Regions from separate parts of the Bradyrhizobium sp. 61 genome, predicted to be linked through region 1. Evidence: riboswitches for the same ligand, from Rfam matches in the RefSeq annotation. Region 1 holds a riboswitch; the other holds the start of a gene.

What was found. Region 1 has a riboswitch for S-adenosylmethionine ahead of IVB46_RS28415 (homoserine O-acetyltransferase). Riboswitches for the same ligand answer to the same signal wherever they lie in the genome.
Region 2: linked by a shared signal. The riboswitch ahead of IVB46_RS08325 (O-succinylhomoserine sulfhydrylase) and the one ahead of IVB46_RS28415 (homoserine O-acetyltransferase) in region 1 are both predicted to bind S-adenosylmethionine.

What each region holds. Positions count from the first base shown of each region.
Region 1 covers NZ_JADPIU010000075.1:9,645-13,912, forward strand. Annotated here, with positions in the region: gene IVB46_RS28405 (alpha/beta hydrolase) at 1-549, shown strand, start outside; gene metW (methionine biosynthesis protein MetW) at 609-1,271, opposite strand; gene IVB46_RS28415 (homoserine O-acetyltransferase) at 1,287-2,489, opposite strand; SAM riboswitch at 2,575-2,654, opposite strand; gene IVB46_RS28420 (chorismate mutase) at 2,872-3,720, shown strand; gene IVB46_RS28425 (histidinol-phosphate transaminase) at 3,757-4,268, shown strand, end outside.
Region 2 covers NZ_JADPIU010000019.1:3,330-7,597, forward strand. Annotated here, with positions in the region: gene IVB46_RS08310 (hypothetical protein) at 1-296, opposite strand, end outside; gene IVB46_RS08315 (PAS domain S-box protein) at 401-814, opposite strand; gene IVB46_RS08320 (2'-deoxycytidine 5'-triphosphate deaminase) at 931-2,037, opposite strand; SAM riboswitch at 2,148-2,227, shown strand; gene IVB46_RS08325 (O-succinylhomoserine sulfhydrylase) at 2,298-3,494, shown strand; gene IVB46_RS08330 (SGNH/GDSL hydrolase family protein) at 3,651-4,268, opposite strand, start outside.

The DNA.
Region 1 (4,268 bases):
TTGAACTCGCCGCAGCGCGCGCTGTCGATGACGCTGGCCGGCGTGGGCTCAGGATCGGAGATCGAGAATCTCGACAACTGGCGCAAGCAGTGCCGCGCCAACGCCGAGCAGTTCGAGACGCTCGGCTCCGCCGAGGTCGCAAAGGTCACGCGCGAGGCGCCGAGCCGGATTCCCTTCCTGGTGAAAGATCCGCGCGGCCACGCCGATTTCTACGCCGCACTGGCGCGCCACGATGCCAAGGGCTCCGCGAACACGATGCGCGGCTTCCAGGGCGGCAGGCCATCGATTTACACGATGCCGGATGCCATTCGAGGTGTGGTAACGCCCGCGCTGATCATCTGCGGCGACGAAGACGATCCCTGCGTCGGGGCAAGCCTGTTCCTGAAGAAGCACCTGCCCGCGGCGGGCCTCGCGATGTTTCCGAAATCAGGCCACGTGCTCAATCTCGAAGAACCCGCACTGTTCAACGAGAGCGTGGAGCGGTTCGTGACGCTGGTGGAAGCCGGGCGCTGGCCGGTGCGCGATCCGCGGTCGCTGGCGGCGCATTAGACTGCCAGTCGCTGTCATTCCGGGATGCGCCGACAGGCGCAGGCCCGGAATGACGGCAACTACTTCCCCTGCCCGCGCGTGAGCAGAAACACGCCCTGCTCGCCGAACATGTTCCACACCCACCACGGCAATCGCAGCCGCAATGGACGGCCGTAGAGATCCAGCGCCTCGGCGCGCTCCATCTTGACGTGGATCGCGTCGCAGAGCTCGACGAAATCCTTGATGGTGCAGAAATGGATGTTGGCGGTGTCGTACCAGGTCGCCGGCAGATTCTCGGTGCGCGGCATGTGGCCGCCGACCAGGAGCTGGAGCCGCATCTTCCAGAAGCCGAAATTCGGGAACGACACGATGGCGCGGCGGCCGATGCGCAGCAGATTCTCCAGCACGACCCGCGGCTGCCGCGTCGCCTGCAGCGTCTGCGACAGGATAACGTAATCGAAGGCGTCGTCGGGATAATTGACGAGATCGGTGTCGGCATCGCCCTGCACCACCGCGAGGCCCTTGGCGACGCAACGGTTGACGCCCTCGCGCGACAGCTCGATGCCGCGCCCGTCGATGCCGCGGGTCTCCAGAAGCTGGAGCAAATCGCCCTCGCCGCAGCCGACGTCGAGCACTTTCGAGCCGGGCTTGACCATCTCGGCGACCAGCAGATGATCGGCGCGAAACTGGCCTGACTGCTCCGTCGCAACGCCGCCCAGCGGCAGCACTTCCTGCACAGACATCGCTAGCCGTCCTTGTCAGTCAATCCTGGCGGTGAGCCCGCGCGCCTTCCCTGCCGATTGCAGGAAGGCACGGGCGATATCGAAGAATTCAGGCACGTCGAGCAGGAAGGCGTCATGGCCGCGATCGGTCTCGATCTCGGCGAACGACACCCGCGCGCTCGACGCGTTCAGCGCATGCACCAGTGCGCGCGATTCCGAGGTCGGGAACAGCCAGTCGCTGGTGAAGGAGACCACGCAGAAGCGCGTCTCGATGCCCGCGAACGCTTTCGCCAGCACGCCGCCGTGATCGCCGGCGATGTCGAAATAGTCCATCGCACGGGTCAGATAGAGATAGGAGTTGGCGTCGAACCGCTCGACGAAGGACGAGCCCTGGTAGCGCAGATAGCTCTCGACCTGGAAATCGGCGTCGAACGAGAAGGTCGGCAGCTCGCGGTCCTGCATGCGGCGGCCGAACTTGCGATGCAGCGCGGCGTCGGAGAGATAGGTGATGTGCGCGGCCATCCGTGCCACCGCAAGTCCGCGATGCGGATGGATGCCCTGATCCGTGTAGCGGCCGTTGTGCCAGTCGGGATCGGCCATCACCGCCTGGCGGCCGAGCTCGTGGAAAGCGATGTTCTGCGCCGAGTGCCGCGTCGCGCAGGCAATCGCCAGCGCGGAGTACACGCGCTTGGGATAGGCCGCGGTCCATTGCAGCACCTGCATGCCGCCCATCGAGCCGCCGACCACCGCGAACAACGTGTCGATGCCGAGCCGGTCGATCAGCATCGCCTGCGCGCGCACCATGTCGGGAATGGTGATGACGGGAAAATCCAGGCCCCACACCTTGCCGGTCGCGGGATTGATCGAGGCCGGCCCGGTCGAGCCCATGCAGCCGCCGATCACGTTGGCGCAAATGATGAAGTAGTGCTGAGGATCAAGAGGTCGGCCGGGACCGACCAGCGTCTCCCACCAACCCGACTTGCCGGTGACGGGATGCACGTTGGCGACATGCTGATCGCCGGTCAGCGCATGGCAGATCAGCACCGCGTTGGAGCTATCGGCGTTGAGCTCGCCATAGGTCTGGTAGGCGATCTGGAACGGGGTGAGATCGATGCCGCAATCGAGCCGCAGCGGCTGCTCGGCGCCGAACTGCGCGACCTGCGAATTCGGATGATCCGCCTCATGCGACCGGTCGTCGGCGCTGATCGCGGGACTCGGCACGGGCTTCACGCCAACCATCATCGACCTCGTTTGCGACACCCGTCAGGCTGCCGCTGGAATCAGGCCATGAAAAACCCGGCCTGAACGATAGGTTCGGCCGGGATCTGAAGCGTCCCCGGCCTGTTTAGCGAGTTTTTTAACGTGGCTGCAAGCCGGCCGGCTCAAATGACCACGGAACGGGCAAAAGCTACTGTCTTGGGCGGTTTTCGTCAAGTCATGGTCCCGATTAGCCAAATTCATCCCTGAAAGGCCGGCCGAAAAGGCCCGGTTTCCCTTTGCATTTCTCTTTGCTTTCGCCGCGCCGACTGCCTAATCAGGACGTCGATCGCAGCGGATCCGGCCTTGCCGATGGGCCTTGGCCGACCCGCATTGGAACGCCTCTCACCAGCATCTCGCAGATATGTCCCAACGTCCGCCCGCGCCACCATCGCTCCAGGAATTGCGCAAGGAGATCGACGCGATCGACGAGGGCATGCATCGTCTCCTGATGCAGCGCGGCGACATCATCGACCGCCTGATCCAGGTGAAGCAGACCCAGGAGGTCGGCTCGGCGTTCCGCCCGGCGCGCGAGGCCGCCATGATGCGTGACATCGTGCAGCGTCATCGCGGCATCCTGCCGCTCGACACGGTCGAGAGCATCTGGCGCGTCATCATCTCGACGTTCACTTACGTCCAAGCGCCGTTCTCCGTCCATGCCGACATCTCGGTGAGCGAGCCGGCGATGCGCGATTCCGTGCGCTTCCATTTCGGCTTCACGGTGCCTTACGTCGCGCATTTCAGCGCGCAGGCCGCGGTCGAAGCGGTGGCGAAGTCCAAGGGCGATCTGGCGCTGGTCTCGGCGACCTCGAGCCGCACGCCATGGTGGCTGGAGCTGGAAGCGGACGGCGCGCCGAAGATCATCGCGCGGATGCCCTTCGTCGAGCGCGCCGACCATCCGGCCGCACTGCCGGTGTTCGCGATCTCGCGCGTCGCCGACAGCGCCGTGGTGACGGAGGTCGAGACCTTCAGCGTGCGCGTGTCCGGGTGGAACGCCGAGGTCGCCCGCGCCCTGTCGCCGCTCGCCGAGATCGTGGCAGTGCCCGATACCGCCTTCGACGGCGCAGCGCTGCTGGTCTCGGTCACGAGCGCGACCAGCATCGACAAGATCAAGGCTGCCCTGATCGAAGCGGGGGCCTCGGTGCGCTCCACGGCCCTCGTCGGCAGCCACGCAACGCGCTATACGGTGCCCTCGACCGGGTCGAAATCGTAGATCGCGAACCGCCTAAAGCTACTTCCGGAGTTGAAGATGTCCCGCCCCGTGCCGAATCCCGGCATTCTCGATATTGCGCCCTACACGCCCGGCAAGAGCCCGGTGGCTGAGCCGGGCCGCAAGGTGTTCAAGCTCTCGGCCAACGAGACGCCGTTCGGGCCCTCGCCCAAGGCGATCGAGGCGTTCAGGAACGTGGCGGCGCATCTGGAAGACTATCCGGAAGGAACCTCGCGCGTGCTGCGCGAAGCGATCGGCCGTTCTTTCGGGCTCGACCCCAACCGCATCATCTGCGGCGCCGGCTCGGACGAGATTCTCAATCTGCTCGCCCACACCTATCTCAGCCACGGCGACGAGGCGATCTCGACCACGCACGGCTTCCTGGTCTACCCGATCGCGACCATGGCGGTCGGCGCCAAGAACGTGGTCGCGCAGGAGACCAACCTCACCTGCAATGTCGACGCCATCCTCAAGGCGGTGACGCCGAAGACAAAGCTGGTCTGGCTCGCCAATCCCAACAATCCGACCGGCACCTATGTGCCGTTCGACGA
Region 2 (4,268 bases), on a different contig from region 1:
TCGCTCTCATACATGTACTCGACATGCACGCCGCCGATCCAGTTGGAGAGATAGTGATATTGTGCGGCGGCCACCGCCGGCGGCAAATGACTGAGACCGAGCTTTTCGAGCCCCGGCAGGAAGCGCTCCTGCTGCTGGCGGCGAAACACGCGGAAGACGAATTCGGCAGCATCCGCCGTGCCGCGCCGTGTGACGACGGTGAGGATGAGTCCGGTGAAATAGGCGTGATAGAGGTCGGCGACCGCACGCCAGCGCTTCCATTGCGCTTCCTGTGCTGCGTCTGTTGCGGCGGTCATGTTCGCTCCCGATCGTTGTTTTGATCGAGTGTGTCACTGCGCCCGGTACGAGGCAACCTGACGCTCAGGCAGAGCGCCCTGCACGCCAGCCCGTCAATTCCGCATCACGAATTTTGCGCAAGCCTGGCCGCGCGCTCGCGCTCGACGCGTTCGGTGACGTCGCGCGCCATCGCGACCGATCCGACCACGGCACCACCGGCATCGCGCACCAGCGCGAAGGTCATCTCGATGTAGAGCTTGCGTCCGCTCTGGTGCAGCGCGCGGGTCAGCGTCGGCCTGCCCGCAAGCTTCATCGCCCCGGTGGTAAGCGCAGCTTCGAAGCCCTTCCAGTGCGCGGCACGCAGACGTTCGGGAATGATCAGATCGAGGTTCTGGCCGAGCGCTTCGGCGGCGGAGAAGCCGAACAAGGCGGTCGATGCACGATTCCAGCGCGTGATGGTGCCGGAGCGATCCGAATAGATGAGCGCGTCCGCGACGTCGTCGAGGATTCTTGCGTCGAGTTCGGATTGAACACTCATCTCGCCACCTCGCATGCAGCCCGGATTTCAGCTTGCATCCCGGCAGTAGTCAATCGAGAGGCTGCGGCGTACTGTCATGCCCCGGTCAAGCCGGGGCATGACAGTAGGGTGTGTAGCTACACCCGAAAATGCTTCGATAGTTTGAGGCCCTGCGCCTGGTAGTTCGAGCCGATGCGCTGGCCGTACATCGCGTCGGGGCGCGCCAGCATCTTCTCGTAGACGAGGCGGCCGACGATCTGGCCGTGCTCGAGGATGAACGGCACCTCGCGCGAGCGCACTTCGAGCACGGCGCGCGATCCCTGCCCGCCAGCGCCGGCATAGCCGAAGCCGGGATCGAAGAATCCGGCATAGTGCACGCGGAACTCGCCGACCAGAGGATCGAACGGCACCATCTCCGCGGCGTAATCGGGCGGCACCTGCACGGCTTCCTTGGAGGCGAGGATGTAGAACTCGCCGGGGTCGAGGATCAGGCTGCCGTCGGGACGTGCCGAGATCGGTTCCCAGAAATCCTCCACCGCATAGCCGGAGCGGCGGTCGACGTCGACGACGCCGGTGTGTCGCTTGGCGCGATAGCCGACGAAGCCGTTGGCCTTCTCACCGGAGAGGTCGACGGAGACGGCAACGCCGCCGGTGAGATCGGCATCGTCGAGATCGACGAGACGCTCGGTCGCATGCAGCGCCTCGAGCTCGTCGATGTTGAGGATGGCATCTCCGGTGCGGAAGCGCACCTGGCTCAGGCGCGAGCCCTCGCTGACCAGCACCGGAAACGTTTTCGGGCTGATCTCGGCGTAGAGCGGGCCGTGATAGCCGGCGCCGATCATGTCGAAGCGGCGGGTGCCGTCGGCGATGACACGGGTGAAGACATCAAGCCGGCCGGTCGAGCTTTTCGGGTTCGCGGCGGCGACGATCTCCGGCGGCAGCGCCAGGCTTTCCAAGAGCGGCACGATGTAGACGCAGTTGGTCTCCAGCACCGCGCCATCGGCGAGGCTGAACTCGTGCAGCTTTAACTCGTCGATGCGCTCGGCGACGGTCGCGCCGGGACCCGGCAGGAAGCTGGCGCGAACGCGATAGGCGATATCGCCGAGGCGAAGGTCGAGGCTCGCCGGCTGGATCTGGCTTTCGACGAAGTCATAAGCGGGCAGGATGAGGCCCGCCTTCGCCATCGCCGCGATCATGCGGTCGGGCAGGATACCATTGGCGTCGGCGGCAACCGTGAAGCTCAACCGGGGGTCCTCGTCAGGGGTCAAATGCATCCGGACATGCGGGAAATAGCAGCCTTTTACGGCTATCCGATGGACGCCTTGACGGAAAGGCCATTGCGGAATATGAGCATCACTTATCCCGTGGTGATTTGAGCCGGCCGGCTTGCAGCCACGTTAAATAAGTCGCTAAACAGGCCGGGGACCTCTGTGATCCCGGCCCGTGGAGATATCCAGGCCGGTTTTTTTGTGACCGTTTTCGATGGTCACGCAGAGGAGGTCCTATGTCGAAGTCCCCGGCGTCCACCACGCAATACCGTCCCGAAACCCGCCTGGTCCATTCCGGCACCCTGCGCTCGCAATATGGCGAGACGTCGGAGGCGCTGTTTTTGACCCAGGGCTACGTCTACAACAGCGCCGAGGAATGCGAGGCGCGGTTCAAGGGCGAGGACCCCGGCTTCATCTATTCGCGCTATTCCAACCCGACTATCTCGATGTTCGAGCGCCGCATGATCGAGCTCGAAGGCGCCGAAGCCGCCCGCTCGGCCGCGACCGGCATGGCCGCGGTGACGACCGCGATCCTGGCGCCGCTGAAGGCCGGCGATCACGTGGTGGCCTCGCGCGCCCTGTTCGGCTCCTGTCTCTACGTCATCCAGGATCTGTTGCCGCGCTACGGCATCGAGACCACGCTGGTCGACGGTCTCGATCTCGACCAGTGGCAGCGCGCCTTGAGGCCGAACACCAAGACGTTTTTCCTGGAGAGCCCGACCAACCCGACGCTCGACGTGCTCGACATTCCAGGGATCGCCGAGATCGCGCACAGCGGCGGCGCGCGGCTCGTCGTCGACAACGTGTTCGCGACGCCGATCTGGCAGAGCCCGCTCGCGCTAGGGGCCGACGTCGTGGTCTATTCCGCGACCAAGCACATCGACGGCCAGGGCCGTTGTCTCGGCGGCATCATCCTGTCGTCGGAAGCGTTCATCGCCGAGCACATCCACAATTTCATGCGCCAGACCGGCCCGTCGATCTCGCCGTTCAACGCCTGGGTCCTGCTCAAGGGCCTGGAGACGCTCGGCGTGCGCGTGCGTGCGCAGACCGAGACGGCGGGACGCATCGCCGACGTGCTGGCGAGCCATCCGAAGATTTCACGCCTGGTCTATCCCGGCCGCGCCGACCATCCGCAGGCAGCTCTCGTGAAGAAGCAGATGCGCGGCGGCTCGACCCTCGTCGGCTTCGAGGTGAAGGGCGGTAAGCAGGGTGCGTTCCGCGTGCTCAACGAGCTCAAGCTTGCAAAAATCTCGAACAATCTCGGCGATGCCAAGAGCCTCGTCACGCATCCGGCGACCACGACGCATCAGCGCCTCAAGCCGGAAGACCGCGCCGCACTCGGCATCAGCGAGGGCTTCATCCGCTTCTCGGCGGGGCTCGAGCATGTGGATGATCTGGTCGAGGATCTGACCGCGGCGCTGGAGAAGGCGTGAGGGCTTCACGAGCTCGGAATCGTAGGGGGGCAAAGCGACTTGTCCGCCGTAGCTCGAAGAGCGAAGGCGGAAGCGTGCCCACCATTCACGATCATGTCGCCGATAGATGGTGGGCACGGCGCGCGAAGGGCGCGCCTTTGCCCACCTTACGGAAGCTCACATCGGCCGATACGTCCGCACGTCCGCGGGCACGTTGACGCCGAGCTTGATCTGGCCGACGGAGCGGATGATGTCGTCGCCGAGGATCTGGGCGAAGCAGGCATAGCCCCAATCGTTCATGTGCAGGCCGTCGGCGATCACGAAACTCTCGACCGGGATCGATTGATTCTCGTGCCAGTCGCGCATCACCTCGAAGCGGGGGAAGATGCCGACGTGACGGAGCTCGGCGACCTTGCCGAGCAGGTGCACCATCTTGCCGGCGCTCTCCTTGCGCTGGTTGACGGCTGGCGAATATTGCGGATCGACCAGCACGATGTCGGCGCCGCCAGCGGCCTGGATGCGGGAGATACCGTCCTCGACCATCTTGGCGGTGTCACCGGGATCGAGATTGCGCAGCACCGCATTGGTGCCGACCTGCCAGATCACGAGATCCGGATGCACGTCGATCACCTCCTTCTGGAGGCGCTTCATCATCTCGGGCGCGTCCTCGCCGCCGACGCCGGCGTTGATGACGGTGATGTCGGCGGTCGGATATTGCCGGCGGAGCTGCGCGGCGAGACGGTTCGGATAGTTGAAATCGGGCGAGCTCGCGCCATAGCCTGCCGTCGACGACGA